Regions from separate parts of the Streptomyces sp. B8-7 genome, predicted to be linked through region 3. Evidence: riboswitches for the same ligand, from Rfam matches in the RefSeq annotation. Region 3 holds a riboswitch; each other region holds the start of a gene.
What was found. Region 3 has a riboswitch for cobalamin ahead of AC5K6T_RS17505 (energy-coupling factor ABC transporter permease). Riboswitches for the same ligand answer to the same signal wherever they lie in the genome.
Positions count from the first base shown of each region.

Region 1: linked by a shared signal. The riboswitch ahead of metE (5-methyltetrahydropteroyltriglutamate--homocysteine S-methyltransferase) and the one ahead of AC5K6T_RS17505 (energy-coupling factor ABC transporter permease) in region 3 are both predicted to bind cobalamin.
Region 2: linked by a shared signal. The riboswitch ahead of AC5K6T_RS26145 (ribonucleoside-diphosphate reductase subunit alpha) and the one ahead of AC5K6T_RS17505 (energy-coupling factor ABC transporter permease) in region 3 are both predicted to bind cobalamin.
Region 4: linked by a shared signal. The riboswitch ahead of AC5K6T_RS06830 (cobalamin biosynthesis protein) and the one ahead of AC5K6T_RS17505 (energy-coupling factor ABC transporter permease) in region 3 are both predicted to bind cobalamin.

Region 1 is NZ_JBYRRL010000002.1:144,632-146,821, forward strand. Features, by position in the region: gene metE (5-methyltetrahydropteroyltriglutamate--homocysteine S-methyltransferase) at 1-1,254, opposite strand, end outside; cobalamin riboswitch at 1,421-1,639, opposite strand; gene aceB (malate synthase A) at 1,968-2,190, opposite strand, start outside.
Region 2 is NZ_JBYRRL010000005.1:440,735-442,924, reverse strand. Features, by position in the region: gene mctP (monocarboxylate uptake permease MctP) at 1-176, shown strand, start outside; cobalamin riboswitch at 672-794, shown strand; gene AC5K6T_RS26145 (ribonucleoside-diphosphate reductase subunit alpha) at 923-2,190, shown strand, end outside.
Region 3 is NZ_JBYRRL010000003.1:531,290-533,479, forward strand. Features, by position in the region: gene AC5K6T_RS17500 (GntR family transcriptional regulator) at 1-251, shown strand, start outside; cobalamin riboswitch at 686-871, shown strand; gene AC5K6T_RS17505 (energy-coupling factor ABC transporter permease) at 902-1,591, shown strand; gene AC5K6T_RS17510 (energy-coupling factor ABC transporter substrate-binding protein) at 1,588-2,049, shown strand; gene cbiQ (cobalt ECF transporter T component CbiQ) at 2,056-2,190, shown strand, end outside.
Region 4 is NZ_JBYRRL010000001.1:1,640,956-1,643,145, forward strand. Features, by position in the region: gene AC5K6T_RS06825 (cobyric acid synthase) at 1-38, opposite strand, end outside; gene AC5K6T_RS06830 (cobalamin biosynthesis protein) at 35-979, opposite strand; cobalamin riboswitch at 1,080-1,231, opposite strand; gene AC5K6T_RS06835 (hypothetical protein) at 1,377-1,598, opposite strand; gene AC5K6T_RS06840 (inorganic phosphate transporter) at 1,717-2,190, opposite strand, start outside.

The DNA of each region.
Region 1 (2,190 bases), on a different contig from region 3:
GTCGGCCTCCGTGACGGCGGCGGCCCGGGCGCGTACGGCCGGGTCGTGTGTCACGGGGGAGTCCGCCCGGGAGGCCAGGTCGGCGCGGTTGGCGGCCAGTTCGGCGGCGATGGCGCCGGTGCCCCGGGCGAGGCCCCGGGCCAGGGTGACGATCTCGGCGGTCTTCTGCCGGGCGAAGGCCAGCCAGCGCAGGATCTGCGGTGCGACGTCCCGCTCGGCCGCCGTGTCGAGCGGCACGTGCAGCAGGGAGCAGGAGGCGGCGACGTCGACCCGGCCGGCCAGACCCAGCAGGGTGCCCAGCGTGGCGAGGGACCCCGCGAGGTCGTTGACCCAGACGTTGCGGCCGTCGACCACTCCGGCGACCAGACGCCTGCCGGGCAGCCCGCCGACGGCGGCGAGCGCGTCGAGGTTGGCGGCGGCGGCCCCGGTGAAGTCCAGCGCGAGACCGTCCACCGGCGCCCCGGCGAGCACCGACAGCGCGTCGCCCAGCCGGTCGAAGTACGAGGCGGCCAGCAGCTTCGGCCGGTCGGTGAGGGTGCCCAGGGTGCGGTAGGCCCGCCCGGCCGCGGCCAGTTCGGCAGGGGTGCGGTCCTGGACCAGGGCGGGTTCGTCGAGCTGCACCCACTCGGCGCCTGCGGCGCGCAGATCGGCGAGCACCTCGGCGTAGACGGGCAGCAGCCGGTCCAGCAGGGTCAGCGGGTCGAAGTCCGCGGGGGCGCCGGGGGCGGGCTTGGCGAGCAGGAGGTAGGTGACCGGGCCGACGAGCACCGGGCGGGCGGAGAGGCCCAGCGCAAGGGCCTCCGTCAGCTCGGCGACCTGCTTGCCGGAGTCGGCGGCGAACACCGTGTCCGGGCCCAGCTCCGGAACCAGGTAGTGGTAGTTGGTGTCGAACCACTTGGTCATCTCCAGGGGCGCCACCTCCTGGGTGCCGCGCGCCATGGCGAAGTAGCCGTCGAGGGCGTCGGCCTCGACGGCGGCACGGTGCCGCTCGGGGACGGCGCCGACCATGACGGTGGTGTCGAGGACGTGGTCGTAGAACGAGAAGTCGCCGGTCGGCACCTCGTCCAGGCCCGCCTCGTCGAGCTGCCGCCAGGTGGCCCGGCGCAGTTCGGCGGCGGTGGCGCGGAGCGCGTCGGCGGTGACGCGGCCCTTCCAGTAGCCCTCGACGGCCTTCTTCAGTTCCCGGTTCCGTCCCTGACGGGGGTAGCCGTGCACGGTGGCCCGTGCTGCCGCGGCTGCGGACTTCGCTGTCACGGAGATCTCCTTCGCGAGATGAATCCCTGAGATCCCGGAGACGGGACGAGAGCGCGAAGGGACGACGAACCGGGCGGACCCGGCTCCGCGCGGCGGGGCACGGTCGTCCGCCTGGTGTGTACGCCGACCCGCCCTCGAGGTCACCGGGATGTCCGCGCACGAGTGGTTCGCACGCGGGCAGTTGGCAGGTCTTCGGACTCGCGGGCCCGCCCTGACGTCGTCAGGGCACCTACTGGCCGTCGCTTCCCGGGCCCTTCCGGACCCAGTGCTCATGACGGCGGTCGTTCCCGCTCACCGCTGCGGGGCAGTCCCGGATTCCCACCGGGTTCCCTCTTGCGACGCTCCCGCCTGGCGGACGGGGCGAACCAGCTGCTGCGAGCAGCCTACGGCAGTGCGGCGGGGCCGAGAGCACGACGAGGGGCGGGAAGCGCGTGGGTGCGCTTCCCGCCCGTTCCCTGTGTCACCCCGCCGGGACCCTCACCCCGGCGGTGTGGCGGGCCCCTCAGCCCGCGTCCGGCCGGGTCCTCACCCTGGGACCCGGTCGTCGTGGTGGACCCCGCGCCCGGTGCGGCCGGGGGGTCCTGCATGCGCCGTCCGCCGGGGCGGCGGCGCGGGCGCGTGCGGCGGCTCGCCGGACCCGCGGTGGAGGGATGCGGTGGCGCCCGCGCCCCTCCGCCGGCCGCCGGCCGCGCCGCCGCGGTGGATCGCTGCGGTCACCCCGTGGACCCGGTCCGCCGGACCAGGTGGCGGGCGTAGGCGTCCGGCGTGAAGAACAGGGGCAGTTCCCCGGCCAGCGCCGTCCGCTCGAACAGGTCCCTGACCTCGGCGGCGGGGGCGTAGGGGTGCTCGGCGGTGAGCGCGGCGAGTTCGTCGTCGAGGAGCCGCAGCACCGTCTCGCGGTCGGTCACCCGGTGCCGCAGCCACTGCCAGATCTGC
Region 2 (2,190 bases), on a different contig from region 3:
AGATCGGCTACATCGGCCTCACGGCCTTCGTCCTCAACGCCGTGGTGACGGTGGTCCTGACCGTCGTCCTGAAGGCGGCGAAGGCCCCGGAGGGCGTCGACGAGACGCGGCCGGAGGACTACACCGCGGACGCGGGCGACCCGGGCGTACGCACCGAACTCCCCGTGACCCGCTGACCCCCGCACCCCGCCCCCGGGCACGCGGGGAACCGCACACCCAGGCACCCGGGGAACCACGCCCCAGGGACGCGGGGAACCACGCACCACACCCACACGCCCACACCCCCACACCGCCTCACCCATCCCGCCCCAACCCCCAAGGCGCCCGCGGAACCACGCCCCCAGGGGCGCGGGGAACCGCGCGAGAACCACCGCACACCCGCACCACACCGCGCACCCCGCACCCCGCACCCCACCACCAAGGGGCGCGGGGAACCGCGCGAGAACCACGACACACCCCGCACCACGCCGGCAAGAGACGCGGGGAACCGCGCAGGACCCGCCCCACAGCGCGGTCCCGGCACGGTCCCGCCCGGCCACGGGCACCCGCAGCGGGCCGCCCTCCGCACCCCGGAGGGCGGCCCGCTGCCGTGCCGTTGCACGGAGTTGACGCTCTGAAGTCACACGGCGACACAACATATGGTGGCGTCACCGGAACCCGGCACTAGATGTATGCTCATCCTCGCTGTCGCCGCAGGGGAATCCGGTGCGAATCCGGAACTGTCCCGCAACGGTGTACTTGTGTGTTTCCACACAGCGAGCAGTCCGAAGACCTGCCGACAGCGCGTGCCCGGCCGCCCCGGCCGGACCGCCCTGACGTCCGGGCCTCGTGGAGTGGGCCGGTGGACGCGACGCCCCGTGCGCTCGTGTGCTGCCCCCTGCCCTCCGCCAGGCCCTCCGTGCCGAGCGAGGGAGAGCTCCCAGTGACCATCGCGCCAGCAGACCCGGCCTCAGCCGTCCGGACCGACGAGGACGCCCCCGGAACAGCCTTGCTGCGGACCCTCACCGAGCTGACCGCGGACCTCCCCGACGCCGACCCCGGCCGGGTCGCCGCCGCCGCGCTGCGCGGCCGTTCGGCCCAGGCCGACGAGGCGGAGCTGCGCGAGCTGGCCACCGAGGCCGCCGCCGGGCTCATCTCCGAGGACCCCGCCTACTCCCGGCTGGCCGCCCGGCTGCTGACCCTCTCCATCCGCGCGGAGGCCGCTTCCCAGGGCGTCACCCGCTTCACCGGGTCCGTCGCCGTCGGGCACCGCGAGGGCCTCATCGCCGACCGCACCGCGGAGTTCGCGCGGCTGCACGGCGCCCGGCTGGACGCCCTGGTCGACACCGGCGCCGACGACCGCTTCGGCTACTTCGGCCTGCGCACCCTGCACTCCCGCTACCTGCTCCGGCACCCGATCACCCGGCGGGTCGTCGAGACGCCCCAGCACTTCCTGCTGCGGGTGGCGTGCGGTCTCGCCGAGGACGACACACCCCGCTCGGTCGACGAGGTCGCCGCGCTCTACCGGCTGATGAGCCGTCTGGACTACCTGCCGTCCTCGCCCACCCTGTTCAACTCCGGCACGCGGCACCCGCAGATGTCGTCCTGCTACCTGCTCGACTCCCCCCTCGACGAGCTGGACTCCATCTACGACCGCTACCACCAGGTCGCCCGCCTCTCCAAGCACGCCGGCGGCATCGGGCTGTCGTACTCCCGGATCCGCAGCCGCGGTTCGCTGATCCGCGGGACCAACGGGCACTCCAACGGCATCGTGCCGTTCCTGAAGACCCTGGACGCCTCGGTCGCCGCCGTGAACCAGGGCGGCCGCCGCAAGGGTGCCGCCGCGGTCTACCTGGAGACCTGGCACTCCGACATCGAGGAGTTCCTGGAGCTGCGCGACAACACGGGCGAGGACGCCCGCCGTACGCACAACCTGAACCTCGCGCACTGGATCCCCGACGAGTTCATGCGGCGGGTGAACGCCGACCAGGACTGGTCGCTGTTCTCCCCCGCCGACGTGCCCGAACTGGTCGACCTGTGGGGCGAGGAGTTCGACGCCGCCTACCGGCGCGCCGAGGCGGCCGGCCTGGCCCGCAGGACGATCCCGGCCCGCGAGCTGTACGGCCGGATGATGCGCACCCTGGCGCAGACCGGCAACGGCTGGATGACCTTCAAGGACGCCGCCAACCGCACCGCGAACCAGACGGCCGA
Region 3 (2,190 bases):
GGCTGTACGGTCTGACCGCGCTGGACGAGCGCGACCGGCTGATCCCGTCGGCCGAGGAGCACCTCGAACTGCTCGACCTGATGATCGCCGGGGACGCCGAGGGCGCGGAGGCCTGCATCGGCCGCCACCTCGGGCACGTCCGGTCGCTGTGGGCGAGGAACGTCCCGGAGGGGCGGGCTCAGGACGCGGCGGCGAGGCAGGGGCACGGTCCGGACCGCGGACCCGGCGGACGGCTGGGCGCGGTGTCCTGAGCGGCGGGCCGGCGCACCGGCCCCCTGTCACCCGGGACGTACCGGGACCACCCGCGGCGGACGGTGCCGGCCCGCACGGCACACGCCCGCCGGCCCGGCCCCGCGCCCACCGTCCCGGGCCCGCCGTCCCGGGCCCGCCGTCCCGGGCCCGCCGTCCCGGGCCCACCGTCCCGGGCCCACCGTCCCGGGCCCACCGTCCCGGGCCCGCCCTTTTGCCTGTGCGGACCCCCTGCACCCGGTTCTCTGTGCGGACCCCCTGTACCCGGCGACCGGCCGCACCGGCACACCCGGCCCGACGAGCAGCCCGGACGGGGGCGCGGGAAGGGTGGCGTCGGGGCGCGCACCGGCACGCATGCGGCCCCCGCACGGTTCGAGCGCCCCCCAGTCCTCCGTCTCGGAGGACGAGCCCGCTTGTCACCGCCTACCACCGCGGACTAGGGTCGCCACGCCTTGGTGAACGGGAAATCCGGTGTGGAACCGGTGCGGCCCTCGCCACTGTGATCGGGAAGTCCGGCTCCGGCCCGCAAGGGCAGCCACTGGGTCCCTCAAGGACCCGGGAAGGCGGAGACCGGGCGGTGTCACCCGTCAGCCAGGAGACCGGCCAGGGCGCGTCAACCATCCACGAGGTGCTGGAGAGGGTTCGCTCAAGCATGCACATAGCCGAGGGATTTCTGCCTCCGGCGCACGCGATCGCCTGGGGCGTCGCGTCCGCGCCGTTCGTCGTCCACGGAGTCCGCTCCCTGACCCGGGAGGTCAGGGAGCATCCCGACAGCACACTGCTCCTCGGTGCGTCGGGGGCCTTCACCTTCGTCCTGTCCGCGCTCAAACTCCCCTCCGTCACCGGAAGCTGCTCCCACCCCACCGGAACCGGGCTGGGCGCCATCCTGTTCCGGCCGCCCATCATGGCCGTGCTGGGCACCATCACCCTGCTGTTCCAGGCCCTGCTGCTGGCGCACGGCGGACTCACCACCCTCGGCGCCAACGTGTTCTCCATGGCCGTCGCCGGCCCCTGGGTCGGCTACGCCGCCTACCGGCTGCTGCGCCGCTACGACGCGCCGCTGATGGTCGCCGTGTTCCTCGGAGCGTTCCTCGCCGACCTGGCCACGTACTGCGTGACCAGTGTGCAGCTCGCGCTCGCCTTCCCCGACCCGAGCAGCGGATTCCTGGGCGCGCTGGGGAAGTTCGGCTCCATCTTCGCCGTGACGCAGATCCCGCTCGCGGTGAGCGAGGGCCTGCTCACGGTGCTGGTGATGCGGCTCCTCGCCCAGTCCAGCAGGAGCGAACTGACCCGGCTCGGCGTGCTGGCGGCCGCCCCCAAGCCCGAGGCGGTGGCCCGGTGAAGCGCGCCACGAGGATCAACCTGCTGCTGCTGGCGCTGGTCGCGGCGCTCGCCGTCCTGCCGCTGGCGCTCGGTCTCGGCGACCACAAGGAGGAGCCGTTCACGGGCGCCGACGGCGAGGCGGAGACCGCGATCACGGAGCTGGAACCGGACTACGAGCCGTGGTTCACCCCGCTGTACGAACCGCCGTCCGGGGAGATCGAGTCGGCGCTGTTCTCGCTCCAGGCGGCGCTCGGCGCGGGTGTCCTCGCCTACTACTTCGGGCTGCGTCGCGGCCGGAGGCAGGGCGAGCGGCGGGCCGCGGCAGCCGGAGGCGACCATCCGTCGGACACGGCCGGCGCGGCCCACCCGTCGGACACGGCCGGCGCGGCGGGCACGGCCCACCGGACGGACGCGGCCGTCCCGTCCCCGGCTGCGGAGCCCGCCGCGGACGGCCGGGCCGCCTCCGGACGGGGCTGAGTCCGCGTGCTGCCCATCGACGCGGCGGCGCACGGCAGCCGCTGGCGCCGCCGCCACCCCGTGGACAAGGCGGTGCTGGGGCTGGGGCTGACCGTGCTGGCGGTCTCCCTGCCGCCCTGGCCGGGCGCCGCCCTCGTCCTG
Region 4 (2,190 bases), on a different contig from region 3:
TCGGAGGTGGTGCCCGCGACGAGGAGGCCTCCGCTCACTTCTTCCGCCTCTCCACGATCAGGCGCGCGGCGACGGTGACGCCGAGCGCGAGCCAGCCGACCCGGCGGGAGAGCCGTACCGCCCGGTCGATGTCGGCGGCGGCGACGGCCCGGCCTGCCGCCGCGTTGAGGACGGGCCGGTGCTCGGTGCGTCCGCCGTAGGCCAGGGTGCCGCCGAGCCGCACGCCGAGGGCGCCCGCGAAGGAGGCCTCCACGGGGCCGGCGTTGGGGCTGGGGTGCCGGCCGGCGTCGGCCCGCCAGGCGCGGACCGCGCCGCGCGGGTCGGGTCCGGCGGCCGCGGCGAGCGCGGCGGTCAGCCGCGCGCCGGGCCAGCCCGCGAGGTCGTCCAGGCGGGCGGCGGCCCAGCCGTGGCGCAGGTGGCGCGGCGAGCGGTGGCCCACCATCGCGTCCAGGGTGTTGACGGCGCGGAAGCCGAGCAGACCGGGCACTCCGGCGACCGCGCCCCACACCAGTGCGCCGACGACCGCGTCGGAGGTGTTCTCGGCGACGGACTCCACCACGGCGCGGGCGATCCCGTCGGCGTCGAGCGCCTGCGGGTCGCGGCCGCACAGGTGGGGCAGCCGGGCGCGCGCGGCGCCGAGGTCGCCCCGGTCGAGCGACCGGCCGACGGCGCGGGCCTCCCGGGCCAGCGAGGTGCCGCCGACGACGGCCCAGGTGGCGGCGCCGGTCAGCGCGACGGAGGCGGCGGGGGAGCGGTGTACGGCGCGCGCGGCCGCGGCCCCGAGGGCGGCCGTGCCGCCCACGCACAGCGCGGTGTGCAGGGCGCCCCAGCCGCGGTGGTCACGCCACAGCAGCCGCTCCGTGACGGCCGCGGCACGGCCGAACGCGGCGACCGGGTGGCCGCGGCGCGGATCGCCGAGCAGGAGGTCGCCGAGAAGGCCGAGGGCGGCGCCGTACGCGTGGATGCGGGCGGCACGCATCGCGGCTCAGCCGGCCGGGAGGGCGGGCGGAGCAGGGGTGGTGGGCCGTGTTCGGCAGCCGAGCATGGCGATGTGTCCTCACTCAGGGTGTCCACGCCCTGGTTCGACGAGACCGGCGGCGGGAGTTCCTGGCTCCCGGGGTTGTCTACCCCGGTGACAGTGGCGGGACCGCGCCGGATTCACACCGGCTTCCTCCGTTGCCGCCGTAGTTGGCCCAGGAAGTTGACCACGACCGCCGAACGGCCGTCAACTGGCTGCTGACCTGGGACGGGAGCGCACGGGCCGGGTGGGCCCCGTCCTCGTGGCCGTGGCGCGGCCCGGGGCGGGCAGCACGAGGCGGCGGGGCCGGGACACCGTGGTCCCGGCCCCGCCGCCGCTGCGCGAGGTGTGCTGCCGGTCAGGCCATGATCAGGTAGATGCCGTAGCCGACCGCGGCCGCGCAGGCCGCGAAGCAGGTGTAGGCGCCGGTGGCGGCGAGGGCGGCGGAACCGCCCCGCTCCTGGGCCCGTTCCCGGTGGGAGAGGCCGACGACGCCGAGCGTGAACAGGCCCACGAGAGCCACGGTGGCCACGAGGCTGACGCCGAACACGGAGCCGAGGGCCGCCCAGTCGATCTTCATGCTGCTGTTTCCTTCGTGTTCCTTCGTACCGGTGTGTGGTCCTGCGGACCGGTGTGGTCCTTCGTACCGGTGTGCTCCTGCGGACCGGTGCGGTCGGGCGTACCGGAGGGGTGTGGGTTCAGGCGGTGGCGCCGGAGGCGGCCGGGTCCGAGGGGCCCGCGGGTGCGGGCACCGAGGCCGCCACGGCGGCGGCCTCCTCGGCCGCGGCGGCCGTGGGCGGCGGGATCACGGCGGCGATGGCGCTGGTGACCACGCCGGACGGCTCCTCGGTGGCGTCGCCGTGCGGGTGGTTGACGTTCGCGTGGTTGACGACCTCGCGGCGGGACAGCTTCCAGATGGCGGCGCTGGAGGCGACCAGGAAGACCGCCACGACCGCGGTGCCCCAGTCGCCGAGGCCGGTGATCCACTCGGCGAGCGCGGCGACCAGCGCGGCGGCCGGCAGGGTCAGGCCCCAGGCGACGAACATGCGGGTCGCGGTGGACCAGCGGACCACGCCGCCCTTGCGGCCGAGGCCGGCGCCCATCACGGAGCCGGACACCGAGTGGGTCGTGGAGAGCGAGAAGCCGAGGTGGGAGGAGGCGAGGATGACCGT